DNA from 2 places in the Pseudomonas sp. LS.1a genome. Region 2 is predicted to be linked to the other one. Evidence: predicted binding sites of a transcription regulator. Region 2 holds the regulator's gene; the other holds the start of a gene.
The links. Region 2 encodes sigma-54, which starts transcription at its own class of promoters, with help from an activator protein. Its sites were predicted from a motif close to ANTGGCATNNANNTTGCTNT; they were not measured.
Positions count from the first base shown of each region.

Region 1: MKK04_RS07965 (CmpA/NrtA family ABC transporter substrate-binding protein) is a predicted target of sigma-54. The motif match lies at 3,918-3,937, and genes of this name have one in related genera.

Region 1 is NZ_CP092827.1:1,719,615-1,730,503, reverse strand. It holds gene rlmKL (bifunctional 23S rRNA (guanine(2069)-N(7))-methyltransferase RlmK/23S rRNA (guanine(2445)-N(2))-methyltransferase RlmL) at 1-1,723, opposite strand, end outside; gene rmf (ribosome modulation factor) at 2,285-2,500, shown strand; gene MKK04_RS07970 (quinone-dependent dihydroorotate dehydrogenase) at 2,717-3,739, opposite strand; gene MKK04_RS07965 (CmpA/NrtA family ABC transporter substrate-binding protein) at 3,978-5,192, shown strand; gene MKK04_RS07960 (ANTAR domain-containing response regulator) at 5,204-5,779, shown strand; gene MKK04_RS07955 (nitrate/nitrite transporter) at 6,006-7,217, shown strand; gene MKK04_RS07950 (bifunctional protein-serine/threonine kinase/phosphatase) at 7,227-8,897, shown strand; gene cobA (uroporphyrinogen-III C-methyltransferase) at 8,925-9,665, shown strand; gene MKK04_RS07940 (OmpA family protein) at 9,848-10,885, opposite strand.
Region 2 is NZ_CP092827.1:1,021,731-1,032,619, forward strand. It holds gene MKK04_RS04700 (carbon-nitrogen hydrolase family protein) at 1-496, shown strand, start outside; gene tldD (metalloprotease TldD) at 499-1,938, shown strand; gene yjgA (ribosome biogenesis factor YjgA) at 2,077-2,598, opposite strand; gene pmbA (metalloprotease PmbA) at 2,707-4,053, shown strand; gene MKK04_RS04720 (hypothetical protein) at 4,281-4,682, shown strand; gene MKK04_RS04725 (class II fumarate hydratase) at 4,675-6,051, shown strand; gene MKK04_RS04730 (superoxide dismutase) at 6,127-6,738, shown strand; gene MKK04_RS04740 (HPr family phosphocarrier protein) at 7,104-7,376, opposite strand; gene rapZ (RNase adapter RapZ) at 7,396-8,250, opposite strand; gene ptsN (PTS IIA-like nitrogen regulatory protein PtsN) at 8,253-8,717, opposite strand; gene hpf (ribosome hibernation-promoting factor, HPF/YfiA family) at 8,730-9,038, opposite strand; gene MKK04_RS04760 (RNA polymerase factor sigma-54) at 9,118-10,611, opposite strand; gene lptB (LPS export ABC transporter ATP-binding protein) at 10,788-10,889, opposite strand, start outside.

The sequences.
Region 1 (10,889 bases), 700 kb from region 2:
TGAGGAAGCGCTTGCCAGCGGCTTCGCGCTGGATGCGCATGCGCATCGGGCGATGGTCGAGGAACAGGCCGGTATCGAGGTAGTCGGTGAGGTTGACCAGCAGCTTGACGCCACCTTCGCTCACTTCCTGGAAGCGGCCCTCGGTAGCCTGGCGCTCGTACTGGCGCGTGCCGCTCTGCCGCTCGCGACGCTTGAGCACCACACGCTGCGGCGCAATGCCCAGGGCCTGCGGGATCGCTGCCAGCGCGTCGAGCAGGCGCGCCTGGGCCTTGTCCGGGTCGACCGAACGTGGCGCGGCGTATTCCTGTACGTGCACCCAGTCCTGGTACAGGTCGACCGCCAGGGCATACTCGGGCATGTCGGCATCGTACAAGCGGTAGCAATCGACCTGCTCGCGGCGAGCCCACTTGCCCAGTTGCCTGAGGTTTTTCTGCAGGCGGTTGGCGAACATCTGCGCCCCTTCCGACAGGCGCGCCGGCTCGCTGGCCAGCGCTGCCTGCTGGCGGATTTCCGCGCCTTCAGGCTGCGCCTCGCGGCGCTCGCCGGTGACGAACTGGTCAGGCTGCACCTTGAACAGCAGCAGCTTGCACGGCAAGGCGCCGTTCCAGAATGCATACTGCTTGTGGCTGCGAATACCCATGCGCTTGCCCAGCTGCGGCGCGCCGGTGAACACCGCCGCCTCCCAGCCCATGCAGGCCTGGCGCAGGCGCTCGCCGAGGTTCTGGTAGAGGTACAGCAGGCTGGCTTCATCACCCAGGCGCTCGCCATAGGGCGGGTTGCTGATGACCAGGCCTTTCTGGTTCTGGTCCGGGCGCGGCTCGAAGGTGCTGACCTCGCCCTGGTAGATCTTCACCCAGTCGCCCAGGCCGGCACGCTCGACGTTGTTGCGGCCTGGCTGGATCAGCCGCGGGTCGGCCTCGTAGCCACGGATCCACAGCGGTGGCTTGGCCAGGCCGGCCTGTGCCCGCGCCTGCGCTTCGTCATGCACCTTGCGCCACAACGCCGGCACATGGCCGAGCCAGGCACTGAAGCCCCAGCGTTCACGCTTGAGGTTGGGCGCGATATCGGCAGCGATCATCGCCGCTTCGACCAGGAAGGTACCCACACCGCACATCGGGTCGGCCAGTGCGCCACCTTCAGCGGCAATGCGCGGCCAGCCGGCGCGGATCAGTACTGCCGCCGCCAGGTTTTCCTTCAGCGGCGCGGCGCCTTGCTGCAGGCGGTAACCACGCTGGTGCAGGCTGTGCCCGGAGAGGTCGAGGGACAGAATGGCTTCGCCACGGTCCAGGCGCAGGTGCACGCGCACATCAGGGTCGATCTTTTCCACCGATGGGCGCAGGCCTTCGCGGTTGCGCAGCTTGTCGACAATCGCATCCTTGACCTTCAGCGCACCGAAGTGGGTGTTGTCGATGCCCGAACCATGACCGCTGAACTCCACCGCCAGGGTGCCGTCGGCTGCCAGGTGATCGGCCCAGTCGACCGCATGCACACCGTCGTAGAGGTCGTCGGCGTTCTTCATGGAGAAGCGCTTGAGTACCAGCAGCACTCGGTTGGCCAAGCGTGACCACAGGCACAGGCGGTACGCGGTTTCCATGTCGGCGGCGCCGCGAATGGCCGAGGTGTGCTCACGCACGTCGTCCAGGCCGAGGCCCCGGGCCTCTTCGGCAAGCAGGCCTTCAAGGCCTTTGGGGCAAGTGAGGTAAAGTTCGAAACGGTCCGACATGAGTAATCCAGCGCCTTGGGCTATTTGACTGACGGGGCAACGCATCACCCCGCGATGTTTGCCCGCACACCTTTCCAGCAGGCGTGCGGGTGGCCTTTCCCGGCACGCGAGTGCGCGATGAAAGGCCGGGCCGCCTGACCGATCTGCGCTTGGCCCAGTGGCAAAGACAGCTTAGATCATCAGGCAGTACGAAAAATTCTGGCGATACCGGGGCCGATGTGACCCTTCGTCGCATTTCAAATTATTTCTGTCATCTGCAAGCACCGCTGGCGAAATGACGTCAATGATCGGCAAACCCCGATCATAGCGGGCTCAACGCTAAACAAGGTTGAGTCGCATTTATTTACTTATCCCCTCACCCTTGGAAAGGTTACGTGCTTATGACAAATCGATCATTCACACCGTGACTCGCATTCGATAGAACTGGTCTCAGGCCACTTCGCAACGAGGTGGCACTTTCAGCTCGCCACGCCGGCAGCGAGCGCACACCGGCAGAAAGACTCTGCCCGGCCTCGGAGAGGCCGACGGGACATTACAGTCAACAAGTGAGGGCAACACCCTATGAGAAGACTTAAGCGTGATCCGTTGGAAAGAGCATATTCACGTGGCTACCAATACGGGGTCACCGGCAAATCCCGCGAACTTTGCCCCTTCAATCTTCCTTCTGTTCGCCAAGCCTGGATCAACGGCTGGCGCGAAGGTCGCGGTGATAACTGGGACGGAATGACTGGCACCGCTGGCATCCATAGACTCAACGAAAATCACGCCGTTGGCTGAACGAGGACACTGAATTCGATTCACCATGCACGCCCTATCCGGGCGGCGGGCGAAGGCCCAGGGGCCCCTTGATGGGGCCCTTTTTTATGCCTTGGCAAATGTTATCAAATGCACCGGCCCTTTCGCGGGTAAACCCGCTCCCACAGATGCCCTGCTGCCTTCAAGCGCTGTGCAATACCAGTAGGAGCGGGTTTACCCGCGCATTGGCCTGTCAGGTTACCTGGACATTGCTGCGATAGCGTCCACCGCCTCGCGAATCAACGCCGGCCCCTTGTAAATGAAGCCGGAGTATATCTGCACCAGGCTCGCCCCGGCAGCGATTTTCTCGGCGGCATGGCGGCCTTCGGTAATGCCACCCGCGGCAATGATCGGCAGCTTGCCGCCCAGCTCACCCGCCAGCACCTTGACGATATGGGTGCTCTTCTCCAGCACCGGCGCGCCCGACAGGCCGCCCGCCTCGCCACCGTACGGCAGCCCTTCGACACCTTCACGCCCCAGCGTGGTGTTGGTGGCGATCACCGCATCCATGCCCGATTCCATCAGTGCGGCGGCCACCAGGGCGGTTTCTTCATCGCTCATGTCCGGGGCAATCTTGATTGCCAGCGGCACGCGCTTGCCATGCGTGCCGGCCAGCTGCTCGCGGCGCTCGGCCAGGGCATCGAGCAACTGCTTGAGCGAATCGCCGAACTGCAGACTGCGCAGGCCCGGGGTGTTTGGCGAACTGACGTTGACCGTGATGTAGCTGGCGGCGGTGTACACCTTGTCCAGGCAGATCAGGTAGTCATCGACGGCACGCTCCACCGGAGTGTCGAAATTCTTGCCGATGTTGATGCCCAGCACGCCGTTGTAACGCGCAGCCCGCACCCGGCCAAGCAGGTGATCAACGCCCAGGTTGTTGAAGCCCATGCGGTTGATGATGGCCGTAGCCTCCGGCAGGCGGAACAGCCGTGGCTTGGGGTTGCCCGGCTGCGGGCGCGGGGTGACGGTGCCGATTTCGACGAAGCCGAAGCCCAGCTGGGCGAAACCGTCGATGGCCGCGCCGTTCTTGTCCAGGCCGGCCGCCAGGCCCACCGGGTTGGCGAAGTTCAAGCCCATGACCGTAACCGGCAAAGCCGCCGGCTGCTTGCACAGCATGCCGTTGAGGCCGAGACGGCCACCGGCGCCGATCAGGTCCAGGGACAGGTCGTGGGAGGTTTCCGGGGAAAGCTTGAACAGCAGCTGGCGGGCCAGGGTATACATGGGCGGGCAAGGCTCGGGGTGAGTGAGGGGGCGATTATAGCCAGCGTGGGGCTGGCATGACAGCAAATCGTGGGGCTGCTGCGCAGCCCATCGCCGGCAAGCCGGCTCCCACAGGGACAACACAAGGGCTGAAACCTGCGCTGTACCTGCGGGAGCTGGCTTACCGGCGATGAAGCCAGATGGCACATCGGTTGCACCGAAGAAGCCCACAGCCTTATCAGTACGGGCGAGGAACCTTGTGAACACTGTACCCCGAGCAACGCCCCTGGCCTGGGTCAACGGCAGCGACGCGCCGGAAAAGCCCAGCCTGAACATCGGCTACATGGCCCTGACCGACTGCGCCTCGGTGGTAGTCGCCGCCACCCAGGGCTTCGCCCAGCAGCACGGCCTTACCCTCAACCTCAAGCGCCAGGGTTCCTGGGCCGGGCTGCGCGACAAGCTGGTCAGCGGCGAGCTGGATGCCGCGCACTGCCTGTATGGCCTGGTCTACGCCGTGCACCTGGGCATCGGCGGTGTACCGGCCAGTGCCATGGCCGTGCTCATGGGGCTGAACCAGAACGCCCAGGCCATCAACCTGTCCCCGGCCCTGCAACGCAAAGGCGTGACCAACCCTGAAGCATTGGCGCGCCTGGTGCACCAGCATGGCGCACGCCTCACCTTCGCCCAGACCTTCCCCACCGGCACCCACGCCATGTGGCTGTATTACTGGCTGGCCAGCCAGGGCATCCACCCACTGCGCGATGTCGACAGCGTGGTGGTGCCGCCGGCGCAAATGGCCGCGCATATCCAGGCCGGGCGCATCGACGGCTTCTGCGTGGGCGAACCCTGGGCCGCCGATGCAGTGGCCACGGGCCAAGGCTTCACCCTGGCCACCAGCCAGTCGATCTGGCCGGACCACCCGGAAAAGGTCCTGGCCTGCGCCCGCACCTTCACCGAACAATACCCCAACAGCGCCCGCGCGCTGATCAAGGCGGTCCTCGCGGCCAGCCGCTTCATTGAGCAAAGCCCGGAAAACCGCCGCAGCACTGCGCAACTGCTCAGCGGCAGCGCCTACCTGGACACCCCGCTGGCGAGTATCGAACCGCGCCTGCTCGGCAGCTATCACGATGGCCTGGGCAACCACTGGCAAGATCCGCACGCCCTGCGCCTGCACGACCACGGCCGGGCCAACCTGCCGTACCTGTCCGACGGCATGTGGTTCATGACCCAGTTCCGCCGCTGGGGCCTGCTGCGCGAAGACCCCGACTATCTCGGCGTGGCACGCCAGGTCCAGCAGTTGGCACTCTATGGCGAGGCAGCGCAAAGCCTGGGCGTGGCCTGCCCCGAGCAGCCGATGCGCAGCAGCCTGTTGATCGACGGCAACCGCTGGGACGGCAGCGACCCCTACGGTTATGCCCGCAGTTTCAGCCTGCATGCCCTGGGCGACCTGCCCGATGCCCGTGTCGGCGCGTGAGGGGGACCACCATGTTGCGCATCCTGCTGATCGACGACACCCGGAGCAAACTCGGCCGCCTCAAGGCGGCATTGAGCGAGGCCGGCTTCGAGGTCATCGAAGCGCCAGACCTGACCATCGACCTGCCCGCCTGCGTCGAAACGGTGCGCCCGGACGTAGTGCTGATCGATACCGATTCACCAGACCGCGATGTGATGGAACAGGTGGTGCTGGTCAGCCGTGACCAGCCGCGGCCCATCGTGCTGTTCACCGACGAGCACGACCCCGGGGTGATGCGCCAGGCGATCCAGGCGGGGGTCAGCGCCTACATTGTCGAAGGCATCCATGCCGCGCGGCTGCAGCCGATCCTGGACGTGGCCATGGCGCGTTTCGAAAGTGACCAGGCGCTGAAGGCGCAGCTGCTTGCTCGCGACCAGCAACTGGCCGAGCGCAAGCGCATCGAGCAGGCCAAGGGTTTGCTGATGAAGATGAAGGACTGCAACGAAGAGCAGGCCTACACCCTGATGCGCCGCCAGGCCATGAGCCGGCAGCAGAAGCTGATCCAGGTGGCCGAGCAGATCATTGCCATGCACGAGATGCTGGGGTGACGGGACTGGCATGAGACTTTCACAGGCAACAAAAATGTCATGCCAGCCTCTGCCAACAGTTGCCCCATGTCTTGAGTTGGCCCATCTCTTGCTGAACAAATATCACCGGTAGCCAACGGCGGTTGCCCCACTTAATCCCCGACAAAGACGTCGCTCTCCCCTCCACCCCCGTGGAGCGGGTAGCGGCGTCTTTTTCGTTCCGCTGCATTGCCGAGTGAGGTGTTCGATGAGTACCAGCTTCTGGAAATCCGGGCATGTGCCCACGCTGTTCGCCGCGTTCCTGTACTTCGACCTCAGCTTCATGGTCTGGTACCTGCTTGGCCCACTGGCAGTGCAAATTGCCGCCGATCTGCAACTGAGCGCACAACAACGGGGCCTGATGGTGGCCACGCCGATCCTGGCCGGGGCGGTGCTGCGCTTCGCCATGGGTGTGCTGGTCGACCGCCTGTCGCCCAAGACCGCCGGGTTGATCGGCCAGGTGGTAGTCATCGTCGCCCTCGCCGCTGCCTGGCACCTGGGCGTGCATAGCTATGAACAAGCGCTGCTGCTGGGCGTGTTTCTCGGCTTTGCCGGCGCTTCGTTCGCCGTGTCACTGCCGCTGGCCTCGCAGTGGTACCCGCCACAGCACCAAGGCAAAGCCATGGGCATTGCCGGTGCCGGCAACTCCGGCACGGTGTTCGCCGCCCTGCTGGCCCCGGCGCTGGCTGCAGGCTTTGGCTGGAACAATGTGTTCGGCTTTGCGCTGATCCCGCTGTCGCTGGCCCTGGTGGTATTCGCCCTGCTGGCACGCAATGCTCCGCAGCGGCCCAAGCCAAAAGCCATGGCCGACTACCTCAAGGCCCTGGGCGACCGTGACAGCTGGTGGTTCATGTTCTTCTACAGCGTCACCTTCGGTGGCTTCATCGGCCTGGCCAGCGCCCTGCCCGGCTATTTCAGCGACCAATATGGCCTGAGCCCGGTCACCGCCGGCTACTACACCGCCGCCTGCGTGTTCGCCGGCAGCCTGATGCGCCCACTCGGCGGCGCCTTGGCCGACCGCTTCGGCGGCATCCGCACCCTGCTGGGCATGTACAGCGTGGCAGCCATCTGCATCGCGGCGGTCGGCTTCAACCTGCCCAGCGCAGCCGCCGCACTGGCGCTGTTCATCAGCGCCATGCTCGGCCTGGGCGCCGGCAATGGCGCGGTGTTCCAGCTGGTGCCGCAACGCTTCCGCCAGGAGATCGGGGTGATGACCGGGCTGATCGGCATGGCCGGCGGCATCGGAGGCTTCCTGCTGGCGGCCGGGCTTGGCACCATCAAGCAGCACACCGGCGACTACCAACTGGGGCTGTGGCTGTTCGCCAGCCTGGGCTTGCTGGCCTGGTTCGGCCTGCACGGCGTGAAACAGCGCTGGCGCACCACCTGGGGCTCGGCTGCGGTTACCGCGGCGCGGGTCTGAGGCACAGCCATGAGCCTGCAACTGAGCTTTGCCCAGGCCAGCGCCACCGGGCCACGCGAGGAAAACCAGGACGCCCTGCGCCTGGTTACCCCGGCGCCGGAGCTGGCCGCCAGCAAGGGCTACCTGTTCGCCCTCGCCGACGGCGTCAGCCAATGTGCCGATGGCGGCCTGGCAGCCCGGGCCAGCCTGCAGGCGCTGGCCCTGGACTACTACGCTACCCCCGCAACCTGGAGCGTGCCCCAGGCTCTCGACCGCCTGCTGCTGGCGCAGAACCGCTGGCTGCGTGCCCAAGGTAACGGCCAGCCATTGCTGACCACCCTCAGCGCGCTGGTGCTGCGTGGCCGGCGCTTTACCCTGGCACACGTAGGCGACTGCCGCGTGTATCGCTGGCACGCCGGGCGCCTGCAGTGCCTGAGTAAAGACCATGTGTGGGACCAGCCCGGCATGCAGCATGTGCTCAAGCGCGCGCTGGGCCTGGACCAGCAGCTGCTGGTGGATTATCTGGAAGGCGAGCTGCAGCCAGGCGAGCGTTTTCTGTTGCTGAGTGATGGCGTATGGGCCAGCCTGGGCGACCAGCACATCCAGGCGGTGCTGCGCGAGCAACCCGACCTGCAACTGGCCGTCGACACCCTGGTCGCCAGCGCGCACTTCAACGGCAGCCAGGACAACGCCAGCGCCTTGCTGGTGCAGGTCGAGCAACTGGGCACAGCCAACCTGGGTGACACCCTGGCGCAGTTGCAGCAATGGCCGGTGCCCGGCCCGCTGCGTGAGGGCCAGGCCATCGATGGCTGGCAAGCCGAAAAGCTGCTTTCGCACAGCCGCCAGTCACTGCTGTACCGGGTGCGCGATGGCCAGGGCCAAGCCTGGCTGCTGAAGACCCTGCCCGCCGCACGCGAGCAGGAGCCCGGCGCAGCACAAGGGCTGTTGCTGGAAGAGTGGTTCCTGCGCCGGGTCGCTGGCCGGCACTTCCCCGAACTGCACGCAGCCAGCCAGCGCCAGCACCTGTACTACGTGATGCGCGAATACCCCGGCCAGAGTCTGGCGGCGCTGCTGGCCGAACACGGCCCGCTGCCCATGCCGCAGTGGCTGGAGCTGGCCCGGCAACTGCTGCAGGCGGTCGGCGTACTGCACCGGCGCAACCTGCTGCACCGCGACATCAAGCCAGAGAACCTGCACCTGGGCAGCGATGGCCAGCTGCGCCTGCTGGACTTCGGCCTGGCTTACTGCCCGGGCCTGTCCGAAGACCCGCAGCATGAGTTGCCGGGCACACCGTCATACATTGCCCCGGAAGCGTTCGACGGCCTGCCGCCCAGTCCACGCCAGGACCTGTATGCCGTGGGCGTAACGCTCTATCACCTGCTGACCGGCCACTATCCGTACGGCGAGGTGGAGGCCTTCCAGCGGCCGCGCTTCGGTCAGCCGGTCAACGCCGCACGCTACCGCCCCGACCTGCCGGAGTGGCTGCAGCACAACCTGCAGCAGGCGCTGGCAGCCGACCCGGCGCAACGCTTCGAAACCGCCGAACACTGGTTGCTGCTGCTCGAACGTGGCGACCGCCAGGAACTGCCCAGCCGGCCACGGCCATTGCTGGAGCGCGAGCCGTTGAAGGTCTGGCGCACCCTGGCCCTGCTGTCCTTGCTGTTCAACCTGATATTGCTGCTCACCCTGCTCAAGGGCTGAACGCGCCTTGCCGATGAGGAAACCCTGATGAATGCAAAAGTCTGGCTGGTTGGTGCTGGCCCTGGTGACCCCGAACTGCTCACCCTCAAGGCTGTACGCGCCTTGCAGCAAGCCGCCGTGGTGATGATCGACGACCTGGTCAACCCGGCGGTGCTGGAGCATTGCCCGCAGGCCCGGGTGATTGCCGTGGGCAAGCGCGGCGGCTGCCGCTCTACGCCGCAGGCGTTCATCCAGCGCCTGATGCTGCGCCATGCGCGGCAAGGGCGCTGCGTGGTACGGCTCAAGGGCGGCGACCCGTGCATCTTCGGCCGTGGCGGTGAAGAGGCGCTGTGGCTGCAGGGACATGGCATCGAGGTGGAAGTGGTCAACGGCATCACCGCCGGCCTGGCCGGCGCCACGCAATGCGGGATTTCCCTGACCTCACGGGGTGTGAGCCGAGGCGTGACGCTGGTCACGGCACATACCCAGGACGACAGCGAGCTGAACTGGGCGGCCTTGGCCCAGGGCGGGACGACGCTGGTGGTGTACATGGGCGTGGCCAGGCTGGAGCAGGTACGCCAAGGGTTGCTGGACGGCGGCATGGCACCGGGGATGCCGGTGGCGATGATCGAGAATGCATCGTTGCCACAGCAGCGGGAGTGCAGGAGCGATGTGCGGGGGATGGTGGAGGATGCGCGGAGGTTTGGCTTGCGTAGCCCGGCGATATTGGTGATTGGGGAGGTGGTTGGGGAACAGGTGGTTCAGGAATTGGTGGCAATTGCAGGATGATACAGTGCCTGTAAAGGCCCCTTCGCGGGCTTGCCCGCTCCCACAGGTTCGTCGTATCCCGCAGGCTATGCGCAATCTCTGTGGGAGCGGGCAAGCCCGCGAAAGGGCCGGCACACACACCACAAATCCCAGGCAAAGAAAAACCCGGCCGAGGCCGGGTTTTTCATCAAGCTTCAAACCAATTACTTGGCCTGGGCTTCTACCTGAGCTTCAACGCGACGGTTGATAGCGCGGCCTTCTTCGGTGGCGTTGTCGGCAACCGGACGGGTTTCGCCGTAGCCAACCGAGTCAACACGGCTGGATTCTACGCCGTACTGCTGGGTCAGGACCTGCTTGACAGCGTTGGCACGACGCTCGGACAGCTTCTGGTTGTAAGCGTCTGGGCCGACGGAGTCAGTGTGACCTTCCACGGTGGTGGTGGTCTGTGGGTACTGCTTCATGAAGTCAGCCAGGTTCTTGATGTCGCCGTAGCTGTTTGGCTTGACGACCGACTTGTCGAAGTCGAACTTGACGTCCAGCTCAACGCGAACGACTTCGGCAACAGCCGGGCAGCCATCGGCGTCAACGGTAACGTTGGCCGGGGTGTCAGGGCACTTGTCGACGTTGTCGCAAACGCCGTCGTTGTCGGAGTCGGAGCACACTTCGGCAACTGGAGCCGGAGCGACTTCAGCTTGCTTCGGGCTACCGCCGAAGTTCAGACCAACACCAACGGTCGGACCCCACTCGGTGTTGCCGTTGTCGATGTTGTACATGGCTTCTACGCCGGCACGGGCGAAGAACATGTCGGTGATGTACCACTTGGCGCCAGCGCCAACGTTGGCGAAGGTGGAGTGGTCGCGGCCGCTACGAGTGGCCTGACCCAGGCTCTCGTGAGCGAAACCGGCGGAAACGTACGGACGCAGAGCGTCGCCCACGGTACCGAAGTGGTAGGTGGCGTCGAGCTTGGTCTTGGAACCTTTGATGTCTTTGTTGAAGACTTCACCACGAGCGTTGTGGGTCTCGTTGTAGCCGAGGTCCAGGGAAACGTCGTCGGTCAGGAAGTAGCCCAGGCGAACACCAGGATTGGTGCCGTCGTTCTTGAAGTTACGTTCGCTGTCGTAGTACTGCTTGGTAACGTTGCCTTCGATTTCTACAGCGCCTTGGCCTTGAGCCAGAACGCCGAAAGAAGTAGCAGCGACGAGCGAGCCAATGGCCAAGCCCAAGGTGTTTTTCAATTTCATCCGT
Region 2 (10,889 bases):
CGACGTCGACGTTGCCGACAACCGTGGCCGCTATCGCGAGTCCGACGACTACGCACACGGCGCCCAGGTGGTGGTGGCTGATACGCCGGTGGGGCGGCTGGGGCTGAGCGTGTGCTACGACCTGCGCTTCCCCGAACTGTACAGCGCGCTGCGCGCCGCCGGCGCGGAGCTGATCACTGCGCCGGCCGCGTTTACTGCGGTAACGGGCGCGGCGCACTGGGAAGTGCTGGTGCGCGCCCGTGCCATCGAGACCCAGTGCTACCTGCTGGCTGCGGCCCAGGGTGGTACCCACCCGGGGCCACGGGAAACCCATGGCCATGCGGCGATCGTCGACCCCTGGGGGCGCATCGTCGCGGAACAGGCGCAAGGTGAAGCGGTACTGCTCGCCGAGCGCGACATTGACGAACAAGCGTCCATCCGGGCGCGCATGCCGGTGGTATCGCACCGGCGCTTTTTCTCGCAGGGCGCGTTGCGGCCTGCGCACACCTCGGAGTGACTATGAGCCAGATGTTATCCACCGTCAGTGAGCAGCTCCTGGCCCCAGGCGGCTTGACCCTGGACAGCCTGCAGAGCGTGCTGGGTGAGTTGGCTGGCCCCGGCATCGATGCCGCCGACCTGTATTTCCAGGGCCAGATCTCGGAAACCTGGGCGCTGGAAGACGGCATCGTCAAAGAGGGCAGTTTCAACCTCGACCAGGGCGTGGGCGTGCGTGCCCAGTCCGGTGAGAAGACTGGCTTCGCCTACAGCAACGCGATCAACCTCGAGGCGCTGACCTCGGCCGCCCGGGCCGCCCGTTCGATCTCGCGTGCCGGGCAGAACGGCAAGGTACAGGCCTTCCGCAGCCAGGACGTGACCGCCCTTTATTCGGCGGACAACCCGCTGGATGTGCTCAGCCGTGCCGAAAAGGTCGAGCTGCTCAAGCGTGTCGACGCCGCTACTCGTGCCCTGGACCCGCGTATCCAGCAGGTCAGTGTGAGCATGGCCGGGGTCTGGGAGCGCATCCTGATCGCTGCGGCCGATGGCAGCCTGGCCGCCGACGTGCGCCCGCTGGTGCGCTTCAACGTCAGCGTCATCGTCGAGCAGAACGGCCGCCGCGAGCGTGGCGGGCAGGGCGGTGGCGGGCGTACCGACTACCGCTTCTTCACCGAAGAACGGGTCATGGGCTATGCCCGCGAAGCGCTGCGCCAGGCCCTGGTGAACCTGGAAGCGATCCCGGCGCCGGCCGGTACCCTGCCGGTGGTGCTGGGTTCGGGCTGGTCAGGGGTGCTGCTGCACGAGGCTGTCGGCCATGGCCTGGAAGGTGACTTCAACCGCAAGGGCAGCTCGGCGTTCAGCGGCCGCATTGGCGAGAAGGTGGCGTCGAGCCTGTGCACCATCGTCGACGACGGCACCCTCGAAGGCCGCCGTGGTTCGCTGAGCGTGGACGATGAAGGCACCCCGACCGAGTGCACCACGCTGATCGAGAACGGTGTGCTCAAGGGCTACATGCAGGACAAGCTGAACGCGCGCCTGATGGGCATGGCGGTGACCGGCAACGGCCGCCGTGAATCCTACGCGCACCTGCCGATGCCGCGCATGACCAACACCTACATGCGTGCTGGCGAAAGCGACCCGCAGGAAATCATCGCTTCGGTGAAGAAGGGCATCTACTGTGCCAACCTCGGCGGTGGCCAGGTGGACATCACCAGCGGCAAGTTCGTGTTCTCGACCAGTGAGGCCTACCTGATCGAAGACGGCAAGATTACCGCGCCGGTGAAGGGGGCAACCCTGATCGGCAATGGCCCGGAGGCGATGAGCCGGGTGTCGATGGTCGGTAACGACCTGGCGCTGGACAGTGGGGTAGGGACTTGCGGCAAGGACGGGCAGTCGGTGCCGGTCGGGGTCGGGCAGCCGACCCTGAAGCTGGATGCGATTACCGTGGGCGGTACAGGGGCGTGATGGCCATCTGGGACCGCTTTGCGGTCCTTTCGCGACGCAAGGCCGCTCCCACAGGGACCGCGCCGTGCAGAAATGGCAGCGCACTTACTGTGGGAGCGGCCTTGTGCGGCGATTGGGCCGCCAAGCGGCCCCGGCGATTCAGCGCAAGCCGCGTTGCAGCTCGTCCAGGTCGCGGATGTACTTGAACACCTTGCGCGCGGCGGCAGGCGGTTTGTTCCGCGCCTTCTCGTGCTGGGCATGGCGTACCAGCGAGCGCAGCTGCTGGCGGTCGGTGTCGGGGTACTCGCTGACGAAGCGCTCGAGGTCTTCGTCATTGCCGTCGATCAGCCGGTCGCGCCAGCGCTCCAGGTTGTGGAAGCGTTCGTTGTACTGGCGGGTCGAGCTGTCCATCTGTTCGAGCAAGGCGTGGATGGCATCCAGGTCTTGCACGCGCATCAGCTTGCCGACGAACGACATGTGGCGTTTGCGGGCACCGTGTGCGGTGTGCTTGCTGGCTTCGGCCAGGGCCTTGCGCAGCTCGTCGGTCAACGGCAGGCGGGCCAGGGTATCGGCCTTGAGCGTGGTAAGGCGCTCGCCGAGTTCGACCAGCGCATGCAGCTCGCGCTTGATCTGGGTTTTGCTTTTTTCGCCGTCGAAGGCGTCGTCGTTTGAATCAACCATGGTGGCAGTCCGCTAGAAATCGCCGCCATGATAACCAGTCGGGGGCCGCTTGTCCGGCCCGGTCGTAGAATGACCCTTGCCGAACGCAGAATTTGAGTGGAGAGAACCATGAGTGCAGTCCAGAGCGTAGGTCCCAAGGACCTGCCAGCATTGCAGGAGCAGGTCGAGGCGATCATCGCCGAAGCGCGCCGCCAGGGGGCCAGTGCCTGCGAAGTGGCGGTGTCGCTGGAGCAGGGCCTGTCCACCACGGTACGCCAGCGTGAGGTCGAAACGGTCGAGTTCAACCGCGACCAGGGCTTTGGCATCACCCTCTATGTTGGCCAGCGCAAAGGCTCGGCCAGCACCTCGGCCAGTGGCCCGGAAGCGATCCGCGAAACCGTCGCCGCCGCCTTGGCAATTGCCAGGCATACCTCCGAGGACGAATGTTCCGGCCTGGCCGACGCAGCGCTGATGGCCCGCGAGATTCCGGACCTGGACCTGTACCACGACTGGAACCTGGAGCCGGAGAAGGCCATCGAGATGGCCCTGGCCTGCGAGGCGGCGGCGTTCGACGCCGACCCACGGATCCTCAATGCCGACGGTACCACCCTCAATACCCATCAGGGCTGCCGCGTGTATGGCAACAGCCATGGCTTCATCGGTGGCTACGCCTCGACCCGGCACAGCCTGAGCTGTGTGATGATCGCCGAAGGCGACGGGCAAATGCAGCGTGACTACTGGTACGACGTGAACCGCCAGGGCAACCTGCTGGCCGACCCGCGTAGCATCGGCGTGCGCGCCGCCCAGCGTGCCGCCAGCCGCCTGGGTGCGCGGCCGGTGCCCACCTGCGAGGTGCCGGTGCTGTTCTCGGCCGAGCTGGCCGGTGGCCTGTTCGGCAGCTTCCTGTCGGCCATCTCCGGCGGCAACCTGTACCGCAAATCCTCGTTCCTGGAGGGGACCATTGGCCAGCGCCTGTTCCCCACCTGGCTGACCCTCGACGAGCGTCCGCACATTCCGCGGGCACTGGGCAGTGCCGCATTCGATGGCGATGGCCTGGCTACCTATGCCAAGCCGTTTGTCGACAAGGGCGAACTGGTGTCGTACCTGTTGGGTACCTATTCCGGGCGCAAGCTGGGGTTGCCAAGCACGGCCAACGCCGGCGGCGTGCACAACCTGTTCGTCAGCCACGGTGTCGAAGACCAGGCGGCGCTGATCCGCCGCATGGGTCGCGGGCTGCTGGTGACCGAGCTGATGGGGCATGGCCTGAACATGGTGACGGGGGATTATTCCCGTGGCGCGGCAGGGTTCTGGGTCGAGAATGGCGAGATTCAGCACGCGGTGCAGGAAGTGACCATTGCCGGGAACATGAAAGACATGTTCCAGCAGATTGTCGCGATTGGCAGCGATCTTGAGACCCGCAGCAACATTCACACCGGTTCGGTGCTGATCGAGCGGATGACTGTAGCAGGCAGTTGATCCATAACCTGCACCGGCCTCTTCGCGGGCTTGCCCGCTCCCACAGGTACCGTGGCGCGGTCCTTGTGGGAGCGGGTTTACCCGCGAAGAGGCCGGCGCAGGCACTACAGAATTTTCAATGAAACCGAAGACCCGGCCCCCGCGCCGGGTTTTTGTTTCATCACCTTTTTCTTGAAGTGATTCTAGTTATCACATAATAATGAATATCATTATCCGGTAACTCGGCGATGATGTTCATGAAACCCGTCCTCCGCGAACTGCCCTACCTGGAAAACTGGCGTTGGCTCAGCCGACGCATACGCTGCGCGCTCGAACCCGACGAGCCGCGCCTGATCGAGCATTACCTGGCCGAAGGGCGCTACCTGGTGTGCTGCACCGAGACCTCGCCATGGACGGTGGCGCTGACTTCCTTTCGCCTGCTGCTGGATACCGCCTGCGACCGCATGCTGCCCTGGCATTGGCGCTGCCTGTGCCTGGACCAGGCCTGGCGCCCGCTGCTGGACCTGCGCAACCTCGACCGCGAGGCACAGAACCCGCGTTGGCAGCCCTACGCCCTGCAGTTGGCCAACTGCCGCCTGCTGCCGTCGATTTCTCCCGATGAACTGATGCAAGGATTTGATGATGAGTGATACCCGTATCGAGCGTGACAGCATGGGCGAACTGCAGGTGCCGGCCCAGGCCCTGTACGGTGCCCAGACCCAGCGCGCGGTCGACAACTTCCCGATCAGCGGCCAGCGCATGCCGGCCCAGTTCATTCGTGCGTTGCTGCTGGCCAAGGCTGCCGCGGCCAAGGCCAACGTCGAACTGGAACAGCTGTCGGCTGCGCAGGGACAGGCCATCGTCAAGGCAGTCGAGCAGCTGCTGGCTGAAGATTTCATCCAGCACTTCCCGGTGGATGTGTTCCAGACCGGTTCTGGCACCAGCTCGAACATGAACGCCAACGAGGTGATCGCCACCCTGGCCAGCCGCGTGCTGGGTGACGCCGTCAACGCCAACGACCACGTCAACTGCGGCCAGAGCAGCAACGACATCATCCCGACCACCATCCACGTCAGCGCCGCCCTGGCCCTGCACGAGCAATTACTGCCAGCCTTGGCGCACCTGGTGCAGGTGATCGAGGCCAAGTCGGCACAGGTGCATCAGTACGTGAAGACCGGCCGCACCCACCTGATGGACGCCATGCCCGTGCGCCTGAGCCAGGTGCTGGATGGCTGGGCGGCGCAGATCACAGGCGCCAAGGCACACATCGAAGCGAGCCTGCCGAGCCTGCAGGCGCTGGCCCAGGGGGGCACTGCCGTGGGCACCGGCATCAACGCCCACCCACAGTTCGCTGCCGGCTTCGCCCGCCAGCTCAGCGGCCTGACGCAGGTCGAGTTCACCCCCGGGCAGAACCTGTTCGCCCTGATCGGCTCGCAGGACACCGCCGTGGCGCTGTCGGGCCAGCTCAAGACTACTGCCGTGGCGCTGATGAAGATCGCCAACGACTTGCGCTGGATGAACTCCGGCCCGCTGGCCGGGCTGGGCGAAATCGAGTTGCAAGGCCTGCAGCCGGGCTCTTCGATCATGCCAGGCAAGGTCAACCCGGTGATTCCGGAGGCCACCGCCATGGTCGCCGCCCAAGTGATCGGCAACGATGCCACCATCGCCATCGCCGGTCAGTCCGGCAACTTCGAGCTGAACGTGATGTTACCGGTGATCGCCCGCAACCTGCTGGAGAGCATCGAGCTGATGGCCAACGTCAGCCGCCTGCTGGCCGACAAGGCCATCGCCAGCTTCAAGGTCAACGAAAGCAAGCTCAAGGAAGCCCTGGCGCGCAACCCGATCCTGGTCACCGCGCTGAACCCGATCATCGGCTACCTCAAGGCCGCCGAAATCGCCAAGACCGCCTACAAGCAGGGCCGACCGATCATCGATGTGGCGCTGGAGCACACCGACCTGTCGCGCGACCAGCTGGAAGCGCTGCTTGACCCGGAAAAACTCACCGCCGGTGGTATCTGACCCGGAGTCACGGCCCAAGCGCCTGCGATGGCCGCGCTGGCCATCGCCCAACCCATGCCTACGGAATTTGCTGACATGCCTCATACCTTGCCTGCACTGCCTTATGCCTACGCTGCGCTGGAGCCGCACATCGACGCGCAGACCATGGAAATCCACCACACCAGGCACCACCAGACCTACGTCAATGGACTCAACGCCGCCATCGAAGGCACCGAGTGGGCTGAGTGGCCGGTGGAAAAACTGGTCGGTGCGGTCAGGCAACTGCCGGAAAACCTGCGTGGTGCGGTGACCAATCATGGCGGCGGGCACGCCAACCACAGCCTGTTCTGGACCGTGATGTCGCCGCAGGGTGGGGGTGAGCCGCAGGGCTCGCTGGCGCAAGCCATCAGCGCGCAGCTGGGCGGTTTCGACGCCTTCAAGGAGGCCTTCACCAAGGCTGCGCTGACCCGCTTCGGCAGTGGCTGGGCCTGGCTCAGCGTGACCCCGCAGAAAACCCTGGCAGTGGAAAGCAGCGGCAACCAGGACAGCCCGCTGATGCACGGCAATACGCCTATCCTCGGCCTGGACGTGTGGGAGCATGCCTACTACCTGAAGTACCAGAACCGTCGTCCGGAATACATCGGTGCCTTCTACAACGTCATTGCCTGGGCGGAAGTGGAGCGCCGCTACCTCGAAGCCCTGAAGTGAGTCGCACCGTTATGCGCTCCGGGATGATGGCTGTCAGCCGTGTGCGCTTGTTTCGCCTGTTTCGCCTGACGCTTGGGACTTTGCTGTTGCTGGCAGGCACTGCTCTGCTATTGGCGCGCGGTTTCGCCTGGTTGGACCTGGTCTGGTCGGCTTGGGGCTGTGTATTGGCTTGCGCTTGATGATGGGGGGGCACCGGCTTCGCTTTGGGAGCGGCTTCAGCCGCGAACACCGGCGCAGCCGGTGCCATCACCGCGTTGGATTCTTCGCGGCTAAAGCCGCTCCCACAGGGTACGCGGACCGCTTGCGCAGCCCAAAGGACTGGACAATCTAGCTGTTCCCACAAGGACCGTGCGGGCCAGCGAAATTCATTCGCCTTCGTCGAAATAATTGTTGATCAGCTCGACCAGCGCTGCCATGGCATCGTCGTCCTGCTCACCTTCGGTATGCAGGTGCACCTGGGTGCCTTTGCCGGCCGCCAGCATCATCACCGCCATGATGCTCTTGCCATCCACCAGCTTGTCCGGCGCACGGCCAACCCTGACCTGGCAGGGGAAGCGGCCGGCAACGCCGACGAACTTGGCTGCCGCCCGGGCATGCAGACCCAGCTTGTTGATGATGGTTATTTCACGGGCGGGCATCGTGGGGTGGATCCTTGGGCTAGAGGTCGCGGTGGCGGACCTGGACGTTTTTCAGGGATTGCTGCAGCAACTGGCCAAGGCGTTCGGTGATATACACCGAGCGGTGGTGGCCGCCGGTGCAGCCAATGGCAATGGTAACGTAGGCACGGTTGCTGGCGGCGAAACGGGGCAGCCATTTGAGCAGGTAGCTGGAAATGTCGTTGAACATCTCTTCGACATCCGGCTGTGCGGCCAGGTAGTCGATCACCGGTTGGTCGAGGCCGGAGTGCTCACGCAACTCGGGCTTCCAGTAGGGGTTGGGCAGGCAGCGCACATCGAACACCAGGTCGGCATCGACCGGCATTCCGCGCTTGAAACCGAACGACTCGACCAGGAACGCGGTGCCAGGCTCGGGCTGGTTGAGCAGGCGCAGCTTGATCGAATCGCGCAGCTGGTAAAGGTTCAGGTTGGTGGTATCGATCTTCAGGTCGGCCAGGTCCGCAATCGGCCCCAGCAATTCGCTTTCCACACGAATCGCTTCCGCGAGCGAGCGGTTGGCGTTGGTCAGCGGGTGGCGTCGGCGGGTTTCCGAGAAGCGCTTGAGCAGCATGTCTTCATCGGCATCCAGGTACAGCACGTCGCACTGGATGTGCCGGGCGCGGGCTTCTTCGAGCAGTTCGGGGAAGCGTGTCAGGTGGCTGGGCAGGTTGCGCGCGTCGATCGACACGGCGACCTTGGGTTGCTGCAATTCGGTGTTGATCAGCGCATTTTCCGCCAGCTGCGGCAGCAGCCCGGCGGGCAGGTTGTCAATGCAGTAGAAACCGTTGTCTTCCAGGACATCGAGGGCGGTGCTCTTGCCGGAGCCGGACCGGCCGCTGACGATGATCAGGCGCATGTTCAGTGCTCGTTCTGTACGTCCAGGACAACCTGGAACAGGGCCTCGCTGCTGGTGGCCGCACGCAGGCGATCACGGACCTCCTTGCGATCGAGCATGCTGGCAATCTGGCGCAGCAGTTCCAGATGGGCATCGGTGGCGGCTTCCGGCACCAGCAGGACGAACAGCAGGTCCACCGGCGCGCCATCGATGGCGTCGTAGTCGATAGGGGCTTCCAGGTGCAGCAGGGCGCTGACCGGAGCGGAACATCCTTCCAGCCGGCAGTGCGGGATGGCGATGCCATTGCCGAAACCGGTCGAACCGAGTTTTTCCCGGGCGACCAGTTTTTCGAAGACATCCTGCATCTCCAGTTCTGGCACTTGTTCGGCGATGACGGTGGCGACCTTTTCCAGGGCGCGCTTCTTGCTGCCGCCCGGCACGTTCACGAGGGAACGGCCGGGGGTCAGGATGGTTTCAAGTCGGATCATGGATGAGGGGGATCAGCGGGCAGCTGCACCTTGCAGCAGGCTTTGCTGTTTTTCCTTGTGTTTTTTCAGTTGGCGGTCGAGCTTGTCGGCCAAGGCATCGATCGCTGCATACATGTCTTCGTGTTCGGCGTTGGCAACCACTTCGCCGCCGGGAATCTGCAAGGTCGCCTCGACCTTCTGCTGCAGCTTCTCGACTTTCATGATGACCTGCACGTTGGTGATCTTGTCGAAGTGACTTTCCACGCGAGCGAGCTTTTCAAGCACATAATCGCGCAGTGGCTGGGTGACTTCTACATGCTGTCCACTGATATTGACTTGCATACAGCTTCTCCTTTGTTGCCCGTGCATAAAGAGGCAGGTCTTGCACCTGCCCCACAAACGCTGTGGTACATCTCAGGGGCTACATCAGTCGCTTGCGCTCGCTCGACGGTGCGATGCCGAGGGACTCGCGGTACTTGGCGACGGTGCGACGGGCTACCTGGATGCCTTGTGCCTCCAGTAAACCAGCGATCTTGCTGTCACTCAATGGCTTTTTCTGATTTTCCGCCGCAACCAGTTTCTTGATGATCGCGCGGATCGCCGTGGACGAGCATTCTCCGCCTTCGGAGGTGCTGACGTGGCTGGAGAAAAAGTATTTCAGTTCGTAGATGCCACGCGGTGTATGCATGTATTTCTGCGTGGTAACCCGCGAAATGGTCGACTCGTGCATGCCCACCGCTTCGGCGATGTCATGCAGCACCAACGGCTTCATCGCTTCGTCACCGTGGTCAAGGAAGCCGCGCTGGTGCTCGACGATCTGCGTGGCCACCTTCATCAGGGTTTCGTTGCGGCTTTGCAGGCTCTTGATGAACCAGCGCGCTTCCTGCAGCTGGTTGCGCATGAAGGTGTTGTCGGCGCTGGTGTCGGCCCGGCGCACGAACCCGGCGTACTGCGGGTTGACGCGCAGGCGCGGGATGGCCTCCTGGTTCAGTTCCACCAGCCAGCGGTCGCTATCCTTGCGCACGATGACGTCGGGCACCACGTACTCAGGCTCGCTGGACTCGATCTGCGAGCCAGGGCGCGGGTTGAGGCTTTGTACCAGCTCGATGACCTGGCGCAGCTCGTCTTCCTTGATTTTCATGCGACGCATCAGCTGGCTGTAGTCACGGCTGCCGAGCAGGTCGATGAAATCTGTGACCAGGCGCTTGGCTTCGGTCATCCACGGGGTGTTGGCGGGCAGCTGGCGCAGTTGCAGCAACAGGCATTCGCCCAGGCTGCGGGCGGCAATGCCGGCGGGCTCGAACTGCTGGATGCGGTGCAGCACCGCTTCGACCTCGTCCAGTTCGATATCCAGCTCCGGGTCGAAACCGGCGCAGATTTCCTCGAGAGTGTCTTCCAGGTAGCCCTGGCCGTTGATGCTGTCGATCAGGGTGACGGCGATCAGGCGGTCGGTGTCGGACATCGGTGCCAGGTTCAGCTGCCACAGCAGGTGGCTTTGCAGGCTTTCGCCGGCCGATGTGCGGGTGGTGAAGTCCCACTCGTCGTCATCGTTGCTTGGCAGGCTGCTGGCACTGGTCTGGTAGATGTCTTCCCAGGCCGTGTCGACTGGCAGTTCGTTGGGGATGCGCTCGCTCCACTCACCGTCTTCCAGGGTGTCGGCACTGGTGGTGCTTTCCTGGAAGCTGTTGTCCTGGACTTCGGCGGCCGGCTTGTTCTCGGCGTTGTCCGCCATCGGGTCGCTGTTGTCGAAGTCGTCGCCGTCTTCCTGACGTTCGAGCATCGGGTTCGACTCCAGCGCTTCCTGGATTTCCTGTTGGAGGTCCAGGGTGGAGAGCTGGAGCAGGCGGATGGCCTGTTGCAACTGCGGTGTCATCGTCAGTTGCTGGCCCATTTTTAGGACGAGCGATGGTTTCATGGCTGGGGCTTAATACCTTGTTCGCCGGCGCGCATGCGCCATCCACTACACGAGGGCGCCGGGGCGCCAGATCAAGCAAGTTTTATGCCTTAAATTGTAGCGTTTGCCTAGAGCACTGTAACAACTTTACCCGCTGTTTCAGGGCGATTTGCCAGTACTCCAGGCGCGTGCCGGGCTCAGAGCCGGAACTCGTGGCCCAGGTAAACCTCTTTGACCAGGTCGTTGGCCAGGATGGTTTCGGCGTCGCCTTCGGCGATCAACCGGCCATCATTGACGAT